Regions from separate parts of the Streptomyces sp. NPDC058284 genome, predicted to be linked through region 3. Evidence: riboswitches for the same ligand, from Rfam matches in the RefSeq annotation. Region 3 holds a riboswitch; each other region holds the start of a gene.
The links. Region 3 has a riboswitch for thiamine pyrophosphate ahead of thiC (phosphomethylpyrimidine synthase ThiC). Riboswitches for the same ligand answer to the same signal wherever they lie in the genome.
Positions count from the first base shown of each region.

Region 1: it holds a riboswitch for thiamine pyrophosphate, as region 3 does, so the genes downstream of both, ACFVYR_RS10425 (thiamine ABC transporter substrate binding subunit) here and thiC (phosphomethylpyrimidine synthase ThiC) in region 3, are expected to answer to the same signal.
Region 2: it holds a riboswitch for thiamine pyrophosphate, as region 3 does, so the genes downstream of both, thiO (glycine oxidase ThiO) here and thiC (phosphomethylpyrimidine synthase ThiC) in region 3, are expected to answer to the same signal.

Region 1 covers NZ_JBHVYE010000005.1:232,835-239,507, reverse strand. Annotated here, with positions in the region: gene ACFVYR_RS10430 (ABC transporter permease) at 1-809, opposite strand, end outside; gene ACFVYR_RS10425 (thiamine ABC transporter substrate binding subunit) at 926-2,011, opposite strand; TPP riboswitch at 2,090-2,206, opposite strand; gene rlmN (23S rRNA (adenine(2503)-C(2))-methyltransferase RlmN) at 2,249-3,355, opposite strand; gene ACFVYR_RS10415 (phosphatidate cytidylyltransferase) at 3,451-4,560, opposite strand; gene frr (ribosome recycling factor) at 4,592-5,149, opposite strand; gene pyrH (UMP kinase) at 5,306-6,067, opposite strand; gene tsf (translation elongation factor Ts) at 6,253-6,673, opposite strand, start outside.
Region 2 covers NZ_JBHVYE010000017.1:153,292-159,964, forward strand. Annotated here, with positions in the region: gene metF (methylenetetrahydrofolate reductase [NAD(P)H]) at 1-553, opposite strand, end outside; gene thiE (thiamine phosphate synthase) at 657-1,316, opposite strand; gene ACFVYR_RS23775 (Rv2175c family DNA-binding protein) at 1,452-1,817, opposite strand; gene ACFVYR_RS23780 (NAD(P)/FAD-dependent oxidoreductase) at 2,051-3,214, opposite strand; TPP riboswitch at 3,417-3,530, shown strand; gene thiO (glycine oxidase ThiO) at 3,528-4,754, shown strand; gene thiS (sulfur carrier protein ThiS) at 4,751-4,963, shown strand; gene ACFVYR_RS23795 (thiazole synthase) at 4,970-5,764, shown strand; gene pknB (Stk1 family PASTA domain-containing Ser/Thr kinase) at 5,872-6,673, shown strand, end outside.
Region 3 covers NZ_JBHVYE010000008.1:211,793-218,465, forward strand. Annotated here, with positions in the region: gene ACFVYR_RS14570 (LacI family DNA-binding transcriptional regulator) at 1-1,059, shown strand, start outside; gene ACFVYR_RS14575 (metallophosphoesterase) at 1,303-2,358, shown strand; gene ACFVYR_RS14580 (hypothetical protein) at 2,539-3,432, shown strand; gene thiC (phosphomethylpyrimidine synthase ThiC) at 3,617-5,431, opposite strand; TPP riboswitch at 5,424-5,578, opposite strand; gene ACFVYR_RS14590 (YibE/F family protein) at 5,650-6,673, shown strand, end outside.

The sequences.
Region 1 (6,673 bases), on a different contig from region 3:
CGCGGCCGGCGCGCCACCGCGGAGGCGTCGACGAGTTTCAGCACGCTCTCGCGCCGCCGTGCCGTCCAGGCATGGACGGCGAGGATCAGCCCCACCGCCGCGAACTGCACGATCGTCAGGACCGCGGCCGTCGGCAGGTCGAGCAGCTGTGCGGTCTGCCGGTAGATCTCCACTTCGAGGGTCGAGTACGCGGGTCCGCCGAGGATCTGCACGACGCCGAAGGAGGTGAAGGTGAAGAGGAAGACCATCAGCCCGGCCGCGGCCACCGCGGGGCCGAGCGCGGGCAGCGTCACCGTCCGCCACGCCGTCCAGCGCGAGGCGCCGAGCATCCGCGCGGCCTCCTCCTGCCGCGGGTCGAGCTGCGACCAGAGGCCGCCGACCGTGCGGACGACGACGGCATAGTTGAAGAAGACGTGCGCGAGCAGGATCGCCCAGACGGTGGTGTCCAGGCGTACGCCCCACAGCTCGTCGAACAGCCCGCCCCGCCCGATCAGCGCGAGGAAGGCCGTCCCGACGACGACCGTCGGCAGCACGAACGGCACGGTGACGACGGCCCGCAGCGCCCGCTTGCCGGGGAAGTCGAAGCGCGCGAAGACGTACGCGCCGGGGAGCGCGATCAGCAGCGTGAGCGCCGTCGACGCGAGCGCCTGCCAGGTGGTGAACCACAGCACGTGCCGGATGTCGGACTGCCCGAGGACGTCCGCGATCCGGCCGAAGCGCCAGGCCCCGTCGACGTGCAGCCCGCGCGCGACGATCGCCGTGACCGGGTAGGCGAAGAAGAGCGCGAAGAACGCGACGGGCAGGCCCATCAGAGCGAGCCGCGCCGCGCCCGCGCGACGCAGACCCGCGCGCGGGCGGCTCTGCGACGACGGCTTCACCTTCGGCTCCGCGTCCGACTCCGACCCCGCCCCCTCCCCTGACTTCGCTACTTCAGTACGAGCGAGGTCCACGACTTGATCCACGGCTCACGGTTGTCGGCGATCTTCTTGGGATCCATGGTCTGCGGCTTGTCGACCGTCACTCCGTGCTCCGTGAAGAGTTCGGGCAGCTTCGTGCCCTCGCGCACCGGGTTCACGAACATGTTCAGCGGCATGTCCTCCTGGAACTCCTTGCCCGCGAGGAAGTCGAGGAGCGCCTTGCCGCCCTTGGCGTTCCCCGCGTTGCTGAGCAGGCCCGCGTACTCGACCTGTCGGAAGCAGGTGCCGGTCGCGACGCCGGTCGGTGCCTCCTTGGGCTGCGGCTTGGCGTAGAGCACCTCGACGGGCGGCGAGGAGGCGTAGGAGACGACGAGCGGCCGGTCGCCCTTGGCCTTCTTGCCGCCGGCGGACCCGGAGAACTCCTCGTTGTAGGCCTGCTCCCAGCCGTCGACGACCTTGACGCCATTGGCCTTGAGCTTCTTCCAGTAGTCCGCCCAGCCGCCGTCGCCGTACTTGGCGGCCGTGCCGAGCAGGAAGCCGAGGCCCGGCGAGGAGGTCGAGGCGTTCTCGGTGACCAGCAGGTTCTTGTACGCGGGCTTGGCGAGGTCGTCGAAGGACTTCGGCGGCGCCAGCTTCTTGTCGGCGAAGTACTTCTTGTCGTAGTTCACGCAGATGTCGCCGCTGTCCATGGGGGTGACCCGGTGCTTGCCCTGGTCGACGCGGTACTGCGAGCCGATCTTGTCCGACCCCTTGGCCTCGTACGACTGGAAGAGGCCGTTGTCGAGCGCCCGGGACAGGAGCGTGTTGTCGACGCCGAAGAAGACATCGCCCTGCGGGTTGTCCTTGGAGAGGATCGCCTTGTTGACGGCGGCGCCCGCGTCACCGTCCTTCAGGACGTGCACGCGGTAGCCGGAGCGCTTCTCGAAGTCCTTCAGCACGTCCTTGGACACGTTGAAGGAGTCATGGCTGACGAGCGTCACGCTCTTGGAGTCGGATTTCCCCGAACCGCCGTCGGAGCTGCCGCACGCGGAGACGGCGACGAGCCCGATGCCGACCGCCACGGCGGTGAACGTGACCTTCTTGGTGGTGCTCACTGAAACTTCCTCCTGGGTGACCAGGAAGAGACGCGGCCCCGCCCGCCGACCGACTGGCCTGCGGGCAGGGCGCTACAGCTTGAGTCATGCCCGAACTCCCTACCCGGAATGACCCGGGCGAGGTTCAGAGGGTCTGCGGCCCACCTGTCCAAGGTGCCGCACTCTCAGCGCTGTGGCGCTCCCCTGTCGGAAATATGCAGATGTGTGTACGAGACGTACGCCCGCACGCCCGTCAGACTACCTCTCGGCCGCGGCGAGCTGACCGCACGCTCCGTCGATCTCCTGACCCCGGGTGTCCCGAATCGTGACCGGTACACCGTGCGCCGCGATGGCCGCCACGAACGCCTTCTCGTCCTCGGGGCGCGACGCGGTCCACTTCGAGCCCGGCGTCGGGTTCAGCGGAATCAGGTTCACGTGCACCGGCTTGCCCTTGAGCAGCCGCCCGAGCCGGTCACCACGCCATGCCTGGTCGTTGATGTCGCGGATCAGCGCGTACTCGATGGAGAGGCGGCGGCCCGACTTGGCCGCGTACTCCCAGCCCGCGTCGAGCACCTCGCGCACCTTCCACCGCGTGTTGACGGGAACGAGCGTGTCGCGCAGCTCGTCGTCCGGCGCGTGCAGCGAGATAGCGAGGCGGCACTTGAAGCCCTCGTCGGAGAACCGGTGGATGGCCGGCACGAGCCCCACCGTCGACACCGTGATCCCGCGCTGCGACAGGCCGAGGCCGTCCGGCTCCGGGTCGGTGAGGCGGCGGATGGCGCCGGTCACGCGCTTGTAGTTGGCCAGCGGCTCGCCCATGCCCATGAAGACGATGTTGGAGAGGCGCGCGGGCCCGCCCGGGATCTCGCCGTCCCTGAGCGCCCGCATGCCGTCGACGATCTGGTGCACGATCTCGCCCGTCGACAGGTTCCGGTCGAGGCCGGCCTGTCCCGTGGCGCAGAACGGGCAGTTCATGCCGCAGCCCGCCTGGGAGCTGATGCACATGGTGACCCGGTCCGGATAGCGCATGAGCACCGACTCGACGAGCGTCCCGTCGAACAGCCGCCAGAGCGTCTTGCGGGTGGTGTCGTCGTCACAGCTGATGTGCCGCACCACGGACATCAGATCGGGCAGCAGCGCCTCACGGAGCTTCTCGCGCGAACCGGCGGGGATGTCGGTCCACTCCGCCGGGTCGTGGGCGTACCGCGCGAAGTAGTGCTGCGAGAGCTGCTTGGCGCGGAACGGCTTCTCGCCGGTGGCGGCGACGGCTTCCTTGCGCTCGGCGGGCGTGAGGTCGGCGAGGTGCCGCGGGGGCTTCTTGGCTCCGCGGGGCGCGACGAAGGTGAGTTCTCCGGGTACAGGCATGGTCCTTCCAGTGTCGCAGACATACGCGAAGGGGCTCGCCGCCCTGTGGACAACGAACCCCTAACGCACGTTTACGCAGGTCAGCCAGGTATGGATCAGCCCGAACCGACGAAGATGACCAGCAGCAGCCAGACCACGGGGGCCGTCGGCAGCAGCGAGTCGAGGCGGTCCATGATGCCGCCGTGGCCCGGCAGCAGCGTGCCCATGTCCTTGATGCCGAGGTCCCGCTTGATCATCGACTCGCCGAGGTCACCGAGCGTGGCGCTCGCCGCGACGGCGAAGCCGATCACCAGGCCCTGCCACCACTGGCCGTCGTCGATCAGGAACTGCAGGCACAGCGCGCCCCCGGCCATCGCGAAGGTGACCGCTCCGACCAGGCCCTCCCGGGTCTTGCCGGGGCTGATGCGCGGCGCCAGCTTGTGCTTGCCGAAGCGCCAGCCGATCGCGTACGCCCCGGTGTCGCTGACGACGGTCAGGAGCAGGAAGGTCAGCACCCGCATGGCGCCGTCCTCGGCGGTCAGCATCAGCGCCACGAAGGTCGCGAGGAAAGGAACGTAGAAGGCGGCGAAGACCCCCGCCGTGACGTCCTTCAGATAGCCCTCCGGCGGCTCCGTCATGCGCCAGACGAGGACCGCGAGGGCGGTGAGGGCCATCGCGACCCACGCGCCCTCGGTCTCGCGCACGTAACCGGCGACGACCATCGCCGCACCGCCCACCGCGAGCGGCACGAGCGGCGCCTTGATGCCCTTGCGCTCCTCGAGCCGCGAGGTGAGCTCCCAGAGGCCGACCACGACGGCGACCACTATGACGCCGATGAAGACGGCCTTCACGATGAACAGCGACGCGATGATCACCGCGCCGAGTCCCACACCGACTCCTATGGCCGCCCCGAGATCGCGGCCCGCGCTCTTCTTCTGCGGTGCGGCCGGGGCCGGCTGCGGCTGTGGTGCGCTGGGCATGGGCTCCTGCGGAGGCTCGTCACGGAACAGGGGGCCGCCCGTCCGAGTGGCCCCCCGGCCGTCGTCCTGGTCTCCGCCGTTGACGGGTACGTCGGGCACGATGGGCATGGGCTGCGTCTCAGACGGAAACAGCGCGTCCTGCGCATCGTACGCGGGACCTGACGGGGTCGCCCCCTGACCGGGCCCCGCGTCGGGCGGCCCCCAATACCCGGCTCTGGGCGGCGCCCCCCAGGAAGAGTCGTTCACGGATCGGTTCCTGATTCCTCGGACTCGAGACTCAGACTTCGAGCAGCTCGGCTTCCTTGTGCTTGAGCAGCTCGTCCACCTGCGTGACGTACTTCGCGGTGGTGTCGTCGAGCTCCTTCTCGCCGCGGCGGCCCTCGTCCTCGCCGATGTCGCCGTCCTTGATCGCCTTGTCGAGGGCCTCCTTGGCCTTGCGGCGGATCGACCGGATCGAGATCTTGGAGTCCTCGGCCTTGGTCTTGGCGACCTTGATGTACTCCTTGCGGCGGTCCTGGGTCAGCTCAGGGAACGTCACACGGATGATGTTTCCGTCGTTGCTCGGGTTGACGCCGAGGTCGGAGTCGCGGATCGCCTGTTCGATGTTGCGCAGCGCGCTCTTGTCGAACGGGGTCACCACGGCCATCCGCGGCTCGGGCACCGAGAACGAGGCCAGCTGGTTGATCGGCGTCAGCGCGCCGTAGTAGTCAGCCACGATCTTGTTGAACATCGCCGGGTGCGCACGGCCGGTGCGGATCGCGGCGAAGTCCTCCTTGGCGACCACGACGGCCTTCTCCATCTTCTCCTCGGCCTCGAGGAGGGTCTCTTCGATCACCACTTGCTCCTGCGTGTCTTGAGTAGGCCCGGCCGGCACGGGGCGGCCGGCTGCGTCGCGTGTCTTTCCTGCACGGTGTCCGACCGGCAGGGCTTTGTCCATCCCCTCAAGTGACGTCTCGCGTCCGTCTCTTGAGACTGGCCCAGGTCCCTCGGGTCAGGCCCGGCTTCCCTGGTCGCCCACGAGTGTGCCGATCTTCTCACCCTTGACGGCCCGGGCGATATTGCCTTCGGAGAGCAGCTCGAAGACGAGGATGGGCAGCTTGTTGTCCCGGCACAGCGTGATCGCGGTCATGTCGGCGACCTTGAGATCGCGGGTGATGACCTCGCCGTAGCCGAGGGCGTCGTACTTCACGGCGTCGGGGTTGGTCTTGGGGTCGGAGTCGTAGACACCGTCCACGCCGTTCTTGCCCATGAGCAGCGCCTCCGCGTCGATCTCCAGGGCGCGCTGCGCGGCGGTGGTGTCGGTGGAGAAGTACGGCATGCCCATGCCTGCGCCGAAGATGACCACGCGGCCCTTCTCCAGGTGGCGCACGGCGCGCAGCGGGATGTACGGCTCCGCGACCTGGCCCATGGTGATGGCGGTCTGGACGCGGCACTCGATGCCCTCCTTCTCCAGGAAGTCCTGGAGGGCGAGGCAGTTCATGACGGTGCCGAGCATGCCCATGTAGTCGGAGCGGGCCCGGTCCATGCCGCGCTGCTGGAGCTCGGCGCCGCGGAAGAAGTTGCCACCACCGATCACGATGGCGATCTGCGCGCCGTCACGGACGACGGCCGCGATCTCGCGGGCGATGGCGTGCACCACATCGGGATCGACCCCGAGGCCGCCTCCACCGGCGAACGCCTCGCCGGAGAGCTTCAGCAGGAAGCGTCCGGCAACTTTGTCGTCGTCACTCTTCGAGTCGGCCTTGGTGGTCATGTGGTTCTCGCTTCTCTTACTTGGCACACATGCGAAGAAGGCCACTGCCGGCGGGGTGTCGTTCGCATCCCATGCTCGGCAGTGGCCTCCTCGTCAGATCCTGCGGTCGTACGTCACGCACGAGTGCCGTGCGCGGGCGACCGCTGTCGACCCTAGCGGGGTCTACCGTCGATCGCGGTACGGACTCAGATGCCGACCTTGATGCGCGAGAAGCGCTTCAGGGTGACACCGGCCTCGGCGAGAACCTTCTCGACCGACTTCTTGTTGTCCAGCGCGTACGGCTGGCCGAGGAGGGTGGCCTCCTTGAAGAAGCCGTTGACGCGACCCTCGACGATCTTCGGCAGGGCGGCCTCGGGCTTGCCCTCGGCGCGGGTGGTCTCCTCGGCGACGCGACGCTCCGACTCGACGACGTCGGCCGGGACGTCCTCACGGGAGAGGTACTTCGGCGCGAAGGCGGCGATGTGCTGGGCGATGCCCTTGGCCACGTCGGCGTCGGCCTTGTCCAGCTCGACGAGGACACCGATCTGCGGGGGCAGGTCGGGCATCGTGCGGTGCATGTACGCGGAGACGTAGGCGCCGGAGAACTGCGCGAAGCGGTCCAGGACG
Region 2 (6,673 bases), on a different contig from region 3:
CGGCCCGGCACTTGTCGATGAAGTACCGGGTGTCGGTCTCCCAGTCGGGCGAGCGCGGGTGCATCGCGGGGAAGGCCGCGACGCCCACGCAGAAGTCCCCGGACTCCTTGATCAGCCCGACCAGTTCGGCGGCGTAGGTGAGGCCCTCGGGGTGCGGGACCCAGTCGCCGAGGGGGTCGCCCGGCGGGTCGCCGCGGACCGCGAGCATGTTCCTGATGCCCGCGTCCGCGTACTGCCCGATGATGTTGCGCAGTTCGGCCACGGAGTGGTCGACCGCGGTCAGGTGGGCGACGGGTGTCAGCGTGGTGTCGGCGACGATCTGCTGGGTCTCCTTGACCGTGCCGGTACGCGTCGAACCGCCCGCGCCGTAGGTCACGGAGACGAAGTCCGGGGCCACCGCCTCGACCCGCCGCAGCGCGTTCCAGAGGTTCCGCTCGCCCTTGGGGGTTTTCGGGGCGGAGAACTCGAACGAAAACGTCGTTTTACCGGTCGCGAGCATGTCGCGTACCGTGCGCGCGCGGTCAGTCCTGGTCGAAGCTGTGCCTGAGGCCATATGGGCAGATTAGCCAGGCCGGGGCGCTCCCCCAACCGAGTCGGGGAGATTCGGCCGGTTTGCCGGTTTGTTGTCCACGGATCGGACACTCCTGGGCGGTTGCTCACACAGCTGTACGCAGCCGCTTCGCGAGGTCGGCCGCGGCGGCGCCCGGGTCGTCGGCCTCGGTGATCGCCCGCACGACGACGACGCGTCGCGCGCCCGCATCGAGGACCTCGTCGAGGTTGCCCGCGTCGATGCCGCCGATGGCGAACCAGGGGCGGTCCGTGCCGAGCGAGGCCGTGTACCGCACGAGGTCGAGGCCCGGGGCGTGGCGGCCCGGCTTGGTGGGCGTGGGCCAGCACGGGCCCGTGCAGAAGTAGTCCACGCCGTCCTGGACGGCGGCCGCGGCGGCCTCCTCATCGGCGTGCGTGGAGCGGCCGATGAGGACGTCCCTGCCGAGGACGGCGCGGGCCGCGGGTACGGGCAGGTCGCCCTGGCCGAGGTGCAGCACGTCGGCGCCGACGGCGTGGGCGACGTCCGCGCGGTCGTTCACCGCGAGGAGCTTGCCGTGGCGCCGCGCGGCGTCCGCGAAGACCTGGAGGTGCTCCAGCTCCTCGGCGGCCTCCATGCCCTTGTCGCGCAGCTGCACGATGTCGACGCCGCCCGCGAGGACGGCGTCGAGGAACTCCGGGAGGTCTCCCTGGCGCTTGCGGGCGTCCACGCACAGGTAGAGCCGGGCATCGGCGAGCTGGGCGCGGTGGTCGGCGGCAGCGGCAGCCATGGAGAAGTCCCCCGTTGTCGGTGGCGTACGGGGTGCGAGCGCGGGCGCGGGCGTGAGCATCTGTCTCGCTCACGTCCACGCCCGTGCTTCCCGTGCGCCGGACGGTGTGTTCAGGTCAGACGGCCGAGCACCTGCTCAGACGGCGAGCGCCTGGGCGCGGCGCTTCACCTCCGTGCCGCGATTCTCGCTCAGTGCCTGCGCGGGGGTGCCGGGCAGGGTCGGGTCGGGGGTGAAGAGCCACTCGATCATCTCTTCGTCGGAGAAACCGTCGTCCCTCAGGAGCGTCAGGGTCCCGGCGAGGCCCTTGACGACCTTGTCGCCGTCGATGAAGGCGGCCGGCACCTGCAGCGCGCGGTTCTCCCCGCGGCGTACGGCGATCAGCGTGCCCTCCTTGACCAGCTGGCGCACGCGGGTCACCTCGACATCGAGCATTTCCGCGATGTCGGGGAGGTGCAGCCAGGCGGGGACGAGAGCATCGGTCTTTGCGTCAATCTCGGTCACGTCCCCAGCGTATCTCTGGCCGGGGGCCTTGGGCGGTGACTGTGTGGCCGTGGGGGTAGGTGCGGCGTTCCCCCGGCGCCCCTGGGGGGTGGTCGCTCGGGTGTTTGCTGCGGGCCGTGGGGGCTGGGTGCGCAGTTCCCCGCGCCCCTGGGGGGTGGTCGCTCGGGTGTTTGCTGCGGGCCGTGGGGGCTGGGGGCGCCGTTCCCCGCGTCCCTTACGGGGCGGGGGTTTCGTTATCGGGTTGCCTTTTTCAGGGGGATTGACGGGTCTGCTGTCAGGGTGGGGTCCAGGGGGGTGGCGGATTCGATCAGTTTGCGGCCCTGGGCCAGGTCTCGGGGGCGGCCGACCGTGAGGACGGCTGCGAGCGCGCCTTCGCGGAGCCAGCAGACCGACCAGGCCACACCCGTCGGGTCGCCGCGCCAGATGAGTTCGTCGGCGCCCTCGTGGTGGCCCGCGTACTGGACGAAGCGGCCGAACTGCTCCGACCAGAAGTACGGGACCGGGTCGTACGCCGCCGGGGTCTCGCCGATGATGTTGGCCGCCACCGTGCGCGGGCCCTGGAGGGCGTTGTCCCAGTGGTGGACGAGAAGGCGCTCCCCGTACCTTCCCGAAGGGAAGGAGGAGCAGTCGCCGACCGCGTAGACGTCGGGGGCCGAGGTGCGCAGCCGGTCGTCGGCCACCACCTCGCCGTGGGCGCCGAGCTCGATGCCGGAGCCCGACAGCCACCGCGTCGCGGGGCGCGCGCCGATGCCGACGACGACGGCGCCCGCGGGCACCCTGGTCCCGTCGGACAGGAGCACGGCGCCCGGCTCGACGCGCTCCACGCGCGCGTGGGTGCGCAGTACCGCTCCGGAGTCCGCGTACCAGCCCGCCATGGGCGCCGCGACCTCCTCGGGCAGCGTGCCCGCGAGCGGCCGCCCCGCGGCCTCCACCACGGTGACGGAGCAGCCCGCCTCACGCGCGGCCGTCGCGAACTCCGCGCCGATCCAGCCCGCCCCGACGACCACGACGTCGTGCTGCTCGGCGAGGACGGGGCGCAGCCGCTCCGCGTCGTCCAGGGTGCGCAGCAGGTGGACCCCGGGGACACCCTCGGTGCCGGGGAGTCTGATCGGTTCGGCGCCGGTCGCGAGGACCAGGACGTCGTACGCGAGGGGCCCCGCCTCGGTGTCGAGAGCGTGGTCGGCGGGGCGCACCCCGGTGACCGCGCGGCCCAGGCTCAGCTCGATGCCGAGCGCCTCGAAGTCGATGTCGAAGGCGGAGCCCTCCGCCTTGCCGAGCAGCACCGCCTTGGACAGCGGCGGCCTGTCGTACGGCTGGTGCGGCTCCGCCCCGACGACGGTGACCGCGCCGGTGAAGCCCTGCTCCCGCAGTGCCACCGCGGTCTGCACCCCGGCCATCCCCGCGCCCACGACGACGACGCGCCGCTCCGCCTGAAGCTCTTTCCCGGTCTGCCTCTGCTGCTCGCTCACCCGATCACTGTAGGGCGGCGGGACCGGGTGCCTTCAGATGGCTACGAGGAGATCTCTGACACATCGTCACTGCTCATACCCGGACAGCTCCCCTGACGCCGCGCGGAGCGACGGGCTAGGGTGGCCGGTGCAGAGCACTCGCGGGAGTCCGGGCGTACCGGACTGAGAGGGAGGCTGGGACGGCCTCCGACCGTACGAACCTGATCCGGGTCATGCCGGCGAAGGGAGGGGCTGGACGCCCATGCATCCACGTACGACGTCTCCTTCGGCGTCCCCTACGGCGGCGCCGTCGGCCACCACCGACGTCCTCGTCGTCGGGGGCGGCGTCATCGGCCTGGTCACGGCCTGGCGGACCGCGCAGCGCGGGCTCTCCGTCGCGGTCGTGGACCCCGAACCGGGCGGCGGCGCCGCCCAGGTGGCGGCGGGCATGCTGGCCGCCGTCACCGAACTGCACTACGGCGAGCAGACGTTGCTCGGCCTCAATCTCGAATCGGCCCGCCGCTACCCCGCCTTCGCCGCCGAGCTGACCGAGGCGAGCGGGCGGGACCTCGGCTACCGCGCCTGCGGCACGCTCGCGGTCGCGCTCGACTCCGACGACCGCGCCCACCTGCGCGAGCTGCACGCCCTGCAGCGCCGTTCGGGGCTCGCCTCGGAGTGGCTGAGCGGGCGCGAGTGCCGCCGTCTGGAGCCGATGCTCGCGCCGGGCGTACGCGGCGGCCTGCGGGTCGACGGCGATCACCAGATCGACCCGCGCCGACTCGCGGCGGCGCTCGTGGTGGCCTGCGAGCGGGCCGGCGTGGTCTTCCACCGCGCCTGGGCCGAGCGCCTCTCGGTCGTACGCGAGCGGGCGCACGGTGTCGTCCTCGCCGACGGCACCGGACTGGGCGCGGAGCGGACCGTGCTCGCGGCGGGCAGCCTCAGCGGGCGGCTCGCGGGCGTCCCCGACGACGTACTGCCGCCCGTGCGCCCCGTGAAGGGGCAGGTCCTGCGGCTGACGGTGCCGGAACCCTACGCGCCGTTCCTGAGCCGCACCGTGCGGGCCGTGGTGCGCGGCAGCCACGTCTACCTCGTGCCGCGCGAGAACGGCGAGCTCGTCGTCGGCGCGACCAGCGAGGAGCTCGGCTGGGACACGACGGTCACGGCGGGCGGCGTGTACGAGCTGCTGCGGGACGCGCACGAACTCGTGCCCGGCATCACGGAACTGCCGCTGACCGAGACCCGCGCGGGGCTGCGGCCCGGCTCGCCCGACAACGCGCCGCTGCTCGGCCCGACCCGGCTCGCCGGACTCCAGCTGGCCACCGGCCACTACCGCAACGGCGTCCTCCTCACGCCCCTCACCGGTGACGTCATGGCGCACGCTCTGACCACCGGTGAACTCCCCGACGAGGCACGCCCGTTCACCCCGCGCCGCTTCGAAGGCGCCTCCCCCGCACTCCCCGCGCAGCACGTCATGGAGCAGCACGCATGAGCACGCCCTTCGCCGTCTCCCTCAATGGAGAAGTACGCGAGGTGGCCTCGGGCACCACGCTCGACGCCCTCGTGGCCACCCTGTCCTCGGCGCACTCCGGTGTCGCCGCCGCCGTCAACGAAACCGTCGTCCCGCGCGCGCAGTGGTCCGCCACGGCGCTCGCCGATGGCGACCGTGTCGAAGTACTCACCGCAGTCCAGGGAGGCTGAACCACCATGGCAGACGACCCCTTCGTCATCGGCGGGCTCACCCTCTCCTCGCGTCTGATCATGGGCACGGGCGGAGCGCCGAGCCTCGACGTCCTCGAGCGCTCCCTCGTCGCGTCCGGCACGGAGCTGACCACGGTCGCGATGCGCCGCCTCGACCCGGACGTCCAGGGCTCCGTGCTCTCCGTACTCGACCGGCTCGGCATCCGCGTACTGCCCAACACGGCGGGCTGTTTCACGGCGGGCGAGGCCGTCCTCACCGCCCGTCTCGCGCGCGAGGCGCTCGGCACGGATCTGGTGAAGCTGGAGGTGATCGCCGACGAGCGCACCCTGCTGCCCGACCCGGTCGAGCTCCTGGACGCCGCGGAGGTCCTGGTGGACGACGGCTTCACGGTCCTGCCGTACACCAACGACGACCCGGTGCTCGCCCGGAAGCTTCAGGACGTGGGCTGCGCGGCGATCATGCCGCTGGGCTCGCCCATCGGCTCCGGTCTCGGCATCCGCAACCCGCACAACTTCCAGCTGATCGTGGAGCACGCGCGCGTGCCGGTGATCCTCGACGCGGGCGCGGGCACGGCGTCCGACGCGGCGATCGCGATGGAGCTGGGCTGCGCGGGCGTGATGCTCGCCTCCGCGGTGACGCGGGCGCAGGAGCCGGTCCTGATGGCGGAGGCCATGCGGCACGGCGTCGAGGCGGGGCGCCTCGCGCACCGGGCCGGGCGGATCCCGCGCAGGCACTTCGCGGAGGCGTCCTCGCCCGCGGCGGGCATGGCGCGGCTCGATCCGGAGCGGCCCGCGTTCTAGCGCCGGGCGCGGGGGTACGGCGGTGAGCGTCACAGCTCGGCTGCAGTCCCGCCGGGAAGCGGCCCGGGCGGGTGGAGGTGTCGGTGGTGCCTCGTAGACTCCCCTGCGTGGACACGACCCTTCAGGACCCGCTCGTCGGGCAGCTGCTCGACGGCCGTTACCGGATCGACGGACGCATCGCGGTCGGCGGGATGGCCACGGTCTACCGGGCCGTGGACACCCGCCTCGACCGTGTGCTCGCGCTCAAGGTGATGCATCCGACGCTGGCGGCCGACGCCTCCTTCGTCGACCGCTTCATCCGCGAGGCCAAGTCGGTGGCCCGCCTCTCGCACCCGAACGTGGTCGGCGTCTTCGACCAGGGCACCGACGGTTCGTACGTCTACCTCGCCATGGAGTACATCGCGGGCTGCACCCTGCGCGACGTCCTGCGCGAGCGCGGGGCGCTGCAGCCGCGGGCCGCGCTCGACATCCTGGAGCCGGTCCTCGCCGCGCTCGGCGCCGCGCACCGCGCCGGTTTCGTGCACCGCGACATGAAGCCCGAGAACGTCCTCATAGGGGACGACGGCCGGGTCAAGGTCGCCGACTTCGGTCTGGTCCGCGCGGTGGACACCGTCACGAACACGACCGGCACCGTGCTCGGCACCGTCTCCTACCTCGCCCCCGAGCAGATCGAGCACGGCACGGCGGACACCCGCGTCGACGTGTACGCCAGCGGGGTCGTGCTCTACGAGATGCTGACCGGCGCCAAGCCGCACTCCGGCGACTCCCCCGCCCAGGTCCTCTACCAGCACCTCCACCAGGACGTGCCGCCCCCGTCGGCGGCCGTCCCCGGGCTCGCCGTCGCGCTGGACGAGGTGGTCGCCTCGGCCACCGCGCGCCACCCCGACGTCCGTCCGTACGACGCGGTGG
Region 3 (6,673 bases):
AGTCGAGCGGGGATCAGAGACGTCGCCGCAGCCGCCGGTGTCTCCATCACGACTGTCTCCGACGCCCTCAACGGCAAGGGTCGGCTTCCCGACGCCACCCGACGCCATGTCCGCGAAGTCGCAGAGCGGCTGGGCTACCGCCCGTCCGCCGCGGCCCGCACCCTCCGTACCGGCAAATCCGGCCTCATCGGCCTGACCGTGACGACGTACGGGGATGAACCTTTCACCTTCACCGAGTTCGCCTACTTCGCCGAGATGGCCAGAGCCGCCACCTCGGCTGCCCTGGCCAGGGGATACGCCCTGGTCATCCTCCCCGCCACCTCGCGCCGCAGCCCCGTCGACGTGTGGTCGAACGTCGCACTCGACGGGACCGTCGTCGTCGACCCCTCCGACCACGACCCCGTGGTCAGCGAACTGGTCAGACAGGGCCTCCCGGTCGTCTCCGACGGCCGCCCGGCCGGCTCCCTGCCGGTCACCGCCTGGGTCGACAACGACCACGAGGCGGCGGTCCTGGAGATCCTCGACCACCTCGCCGCCGCCGGTGCCCGCCGGATCGGCCTCCTCACCGGCACCACCACGGACACGTACACCCACCTCTCCACCACCGCCTACCTGCGCTGGTGCGAACGCGTCGGGCAGGACCCGGTCTACGAGTCCTATCCCGCGCACGACCCCTGCGCGGGCGCCGTCGCCGCCGACCGGCTGCTCGCCAGGCCCGATCGGCCCGACGCCGTCTACGGCCTCTTCGACCCCAACGGCACCGATCTCCTCGCCGCCGCCCGGCGGTACGGCCTGCGCGTCCCCGACGACCTGCTGCTCGTCTGCTGCAGCGAGTCCACCGTGTACGCCACCACGGAACCGCCGATCACCACGCTCTCCCTCAAACCCCGGCGCATCGGCACAGCCGTCGTCCAGCTCCTCATCGACGCCATCGAGGGCCTCGACACGGGCCGTCCCATCGAGCAGGTGATACCGACCGAACTGATCGTGCGCACCTCGTCCGAGCGACGTCCGCCGCGCACGACGGTCAGCCCGCCCCGATCGCCCGGCCACGGCTGACCGCTTCCGCCCAAGCGTCCCGACACCGGGCAGAGGTTGGTGTATCCCCCGCCACCAGCGGGGAAACCTCTGCCCAATTCGGGAGAAAACCTCGGCGAACCGGGCTTCAGTACCGATTCACCACCCCTGGTGCACCACACAGCGGGAGCCGCATTCCTATGATGGGCGGACGACACCGCGGGCCGCTGCGACCAAGCAGTCCGATCTCGGTGCAGATGCGGCGCAATGGTGGTGGAGGGGTCGATGACTCAGGGGGCCGGTCAGGGACCCGATGTGCGGACGGCGACGCTGCGCGACTTCCGCGTACCGGCGTACGTCCATGAGACGACCGCTCCCGGCCCCGCGAGCCCAGGAGCTCCCGGCGAGCCGCCGGAGGAGGGCTACACCCCCACCCAGCGCGATCTGCCCGTCATCAACCGGGGAGACACCGTCCAGGTGCAGGTCATGCCGGAGCCGCCGCAGCCGCGGGCCAGCGAGGAGCACGGGCCCCTGTTCGTCGTGGGCGACGTGCACGGCTATCTGGAGGAGCTCCTCGCGGCCCTCCATGAGCAGGGCCTCATCGACGCCGAGGGCAACTGGGCCGCGGGCAACGCGCGCCTGTGGTTCCTCGGCGACTTCACCGACCGCGGTCCCGACGGCATCGGCGTCATCGACCTCGTGATGCGCCTTTCCGCCGAGGCCGCCGCCGCCGGTGGCTACTGCAAGGCGCTCATGGGCAACCACGAGCTGCTCCTGCTCGGCGCCAAGCGCTTCGGCGACACCCCCGTCAACTCCGGCGCAGGCACCGCCACCTTCCAGGCCGCCTGGCTGCTGAACGGCGGGCAGAAGACCGACATGGAGCGGCTGGAGGACCACCACCTGCAGTGGATGGCCCGCCTGGACGCGATGGAGGAGGCCGACGGCCACCTGCTCGTGCACTCCGACACAACCGCCTATCTGGATTACGGCGACTCGATCGAGGCGGTGAACGACACCATCCGGGAGACCCTCACGCGCAATGACGCCGACGAGTGCTGGGACCTCTTCCGCAAGTTCACCAAGCGCTTCGCCTTCCGCGACGAGTCGGGCCCCTCGGCCGTCCGCGAACTCCTCGACATCTATGGCGGCACACGCATCGTCCACGGCCACAGCCCCATCCCCTACCTCCTGGGCGATGTCGGCTCCGAGGACGAGTCGGACGGCGGCGGCCCGGTCATCGAGGGCCCGCACGTCTACGCCGACGGCCTGGCCATCGCCATGGACGGCGGAGTGACCATGGCTGGAAAGCTACTGGTCCAGCAACTCCCACTGGCTGACTGAGGCTTCAGCGGGCAGGCGTTCCTCTACACGATCACGCTGGCCAGGGTGGCAAATTCTGGAAACCCCCTGTCACCGCATGCGGTCACGGCTCTACCATCGGCTTATCCGTAGCAGGCTCCCCTCCGTTTCTGCCCAACGGCTCGTAGCCATGCGAGCCTCAGCCCTACGGAGCATCGGGGGATGCACATGAACAGCGCTCCACACCTGCTCAATGAGGACCGCCCCGAATACGAGCGGATTCTCGATGAGGCGCTGCGCAACGCACCTGACCGTCCTGAACTCGCCGCCGTGGGCCAGCGGCTCAACACCGAACAACTGCGCACCATGGCCCTGAACGCGACAGCACTGATCACGGCCGCGGCAGCGGCCGAGTACGCGCACTACGTGAAGGTTCGCGAGGAGTTGCGCGAACCTCGACCGACATCCACCACGATCCGTGAAGGGAACGGACAGAGCGCCGCGGAGTCCGGCTCCGGCGGCCTCAGCCTCGCCACCACGATGGGCGAGGTGGCGGAACCGGTGGCAGCGGGAGCCGGGGCGATCGCCGTCGTCGCGGTCCTCGCACCCGTCCTCGCGGGGGCGGCCGCCGCGATATTCCTACTCGTCGGCTACATCCTGAAGATGCTCAACCCCGAGCCCGCCTTCGCGGACACCCTGCTCACCGCGGGATGGCTGTTCGGCGCGCTCACCGCAGGGGGCATCCTGGTCGCCGCCGTCGGTCTGCTCCTGACCGCTCTGCGCAACGGCTCCACCTCGCTCCAGGCAGAACTCCACGGCGAGCAGTGCGAGGAGGTCTCCCGGGCCAGGGAAGACTGGGGCCGGGCGCTCCTCGAGCGGGGCGTCGTACCGTTCCTGCGGGAGGCCCTGACGGATCCGGGGGCGGCTCCGGCCGCCCGCGCGCCGTCTCCGGGCGCCGGGGAATCCGGCAAGGGTGGCCGCATGCCCCAACTCGGCTACCACAGGCCGGGGTTCAGCAGCCCGGACGGCGGCCAGACCGCGGGGTCCCGGCCGAGCTACTCGAGCCCGGACTTCTCCAGCCCCGATTTCGGCGGTCCCGACCACAAGCCGGAGTAGTAGGGCCGGGGACGGGCACGGGCACGACCGTGCACAGGTACGCAGGGGCCGGACGAAGGGCCGGCCAGGTCAGACCGTATGACCTGGCCGAACACCCGGCTGGACGAGGCGCGGGGCAGGGCAGTGACCGGCTGGATGCCGGTGTGCTGCCCTGCTTCCGCGTGCCGTCGGCCGTGGGGACGGCTCAGTCGGCGATCGGCAGGTAGACCCGGTTGCCCGCCGCGGCGAACTCCCTGGACTTCTGCTCCATGCCCGCCTCGATGTCATCGGCGGCCAGGTCACTGTCGGCCAGGTCACCGCCGTGCCGGCGCCGAATGTCCTGAGAGATCTTCATGCTGCAGAACTTCGGCCCGCACATCGAGCAGAAGTGCGCCGTCTTCGCGGGCTCGGCCGGCAGCGTCTCGTCGTGGAACTCCCGCGCCGTGACCGGGTCGAGGGCCAGATTGAACTGGTCCTCCCAACGGAACTCGAACCGCGCGTCCGAGAGCGCGTCGTCCCAGTCCTGCGCGCCCGGGTGCCCCTTGGCCAGGTCGGCGGCATGGGCCGCGATCTTGTAGGTGATCACGCCCGTCTTGACGTCGTCCCTGTTCGGCAGGCCGAGGTGCTCCTTCGGCGTGACGTAACAGAGCATCGCCGTGCCCCACCAGCCGATCATCGCGGCACCGATGCCGGAGGTGATGTGGTCGTAGGCGGGTGCGATGTCCGTGGTCAGCGGGCCGAGCGTGTAGAACGGCGCCTCCTCGCAGATCTCCTGCTGGAGGTCGATGTTCTCCTTGATCTTGTGCATCGGGACGTGACCGGGGCCCTCGATCATCGTCTGTACGTTGTGACGCTTGGCGATCGTGTTGAGTTCCCCGAGCGTCCGCAACTCGGCGAACTGCGCCTCGTCGTTGGCGTCCGCGATCGAGCCGGGGCGCAGGCCGTCGCCGAGCGAGTACGTCACGTCGTATGCCGCGAGGATCTCGCAGAGCTCCTCGAAGTGCTCGTAGAGGAAGCTCTCCTTGTGGTGCGCGAGGCACCAGGCGGCCATGATCGAGCCGCCGCGCGAGACGATGCCGGTCTTGCGGCGCGCGGTGAGCGGGACGTACGGCAGGCGCACGCCCGCGTGCACCGTCATGTAGTCCACGCCCTGCTCGGCCTGTTCGATGACCGTGTCCTTGTAGATCTCCCAGGTCAGCTCCTCGGCCTTGCCGTCGACCTTCTCCAGGGCCTGGTAGAGCGGCACGGTGCCGATCGGCACGGGGGAGTTGCGCAGGACCCACTCACGGGTGGTGTGGATGTTGCGGCCGGTGGACAGATCCATGACCGTGTCGGCGCCCCATTTGGTCGCCCACGTCATCTTGTCCACCTCCTCCTCGATGGAGGAGGTCACCGCGGAGTTGCCGATGTTGGCGTTCACCTTCACCAGGAACTTCTTGCCGATGATCATCGGCTCGATCTCCGGGTGGTTGACGTTGGCCGGGATCACCGCGCGGCCCGCGGCGACCTCGGCGCGCACGACCTCGGGGTCGAGGTTCTCGCGGATCCCGATGAACTCCATCTCGGGCGTGATCTCACCGCGCCGGGCGTACGCGAGCTGCGTCACCGCCTGACCGTCGCGGGCCCGACGCGGCTGGCGGGGGCGGCCGGGGAAGACCGCGTCGAGGTTCTTGAGCCCTCCGCGGGGCGAGGTGTGCTTGAGACCGTCGTCCTCGGGGCGAAGCGGACGGCCGACGTACTCCTCGGTGTCGCCGCGGGCGATGATCCAGTTCTCCCGCAGCGGCGGCAGCCCGCGGCGGACGTCGGTCTCGGCCGACGGGTCGGTGTACGGGCCCGAGGTGTCGTACAGGGTGACGGACTTGCCATTGGTGAGGTGCACCTGACGGACCGGCACGCGCAGGTCGGGGCGCGAGCCCTCGACATACGCCTTGTGCCAGCCGATGGACTTCCCGGCCTCGTCGGCCGCGACGGTGTTCTCGTCGCTGCCGGAGGCAGGCGTGCGTGTGTCCGATGTGGTCATGAGACCTACTCCCTACGCCGGCATTACCCGGTAACAGGTTCGGCGGTCGACGCAGCGGATCCCGTACGGCTCGTGCACGATCGTGCCCGTTCGTACGGAGGTCAGCGCCCTCTCAGCCCGGTGCTCCGAGCTCCCGCGATTGCAAAGGTGGCACCACGCTAGCGTCATATCGGCCGCGCTGAACAGAGGGCCCCCTTCGTTCTTGCGATGATCGGGCAGTGACCACCACAGAACCGCCGCTCCCCCCGCCCCCCCACCCCCCGTCCGGGCCACCGGCCCCGGCCCCGCCCCCGGACGGAAACTTTCCAGGTGACGGGCGTGTGCACGGGGGGCAGGGAGACGGAGGACAAGGACACGGAGGACAGGGGTCCGGGCCACACGGGCACGGGTCCGGGTCACACGGGCAGGGCGGGTCACACGGGCACGGGTCCGGGCATGGAGGACACGGGCACTCGCACAGTCACGGTCCGGCCGCTCCCGTCTCCAAGCACCTCCGCAAGGTCATCGCCGCGGTACTCATCCCCTTCGCCGCCGCAGTCGTCGTGGGCCTGGCCGTGCTGTGGCCCGGAGGCACACCGGGACACGAACGCACCGGCGTCGGCTTCGACCGGCAGACACAGTCGGCGAAGGTCACCAAGGTGCAGGAACTGCCCTGCAAAGACCTCAGCCCGTCACAGCCCCAGCCGAACGGCGACACCTCCACCGCCGAGGGACAGTCCGCGCAGTCCCGGGCGGCGGGCATCTGCAAAAGGGCGACGATCGAGGTCGGCAGCGGCAAGGACAAGGGCCGCACCTTCACCGAGATCATCCAGCCGGACTCGCCCCGGCAACTGAAGCAGGGCCAACAGGTGGTGGTCGCCTACGAGCCCAAGGCCCCCGAAGGACTCCAGTACTCCGTCACCGACGTCAACCGCAAGATTCCGATGGCTCTGCTCGCCGGCATCTTCGCACTCGCCGTCGTCGTGGTGGGACGGCTGCGCGGCCTGATGGCCCTGGTCGCCCTCGCCATCAGCTTCCTGGTGCTCACCTTCTTCATCCTGCCCGCCATCCTGCAGGGCTCGAACCCACTGGTCGTGGCAGTGATCGGGGCGAGCGCCATCATGCTCATCGCGCTCTACCTCTGCCACGGCCTCACAGCCCGTACGTCGGTCGCGGTGCTCGGTACGCTCATCTCCCTCCTCCTGATCGGCTTGCTCGGCTCACTCTTCATCGGCTGGGCCTCCCTGACCGGCAATACGGATG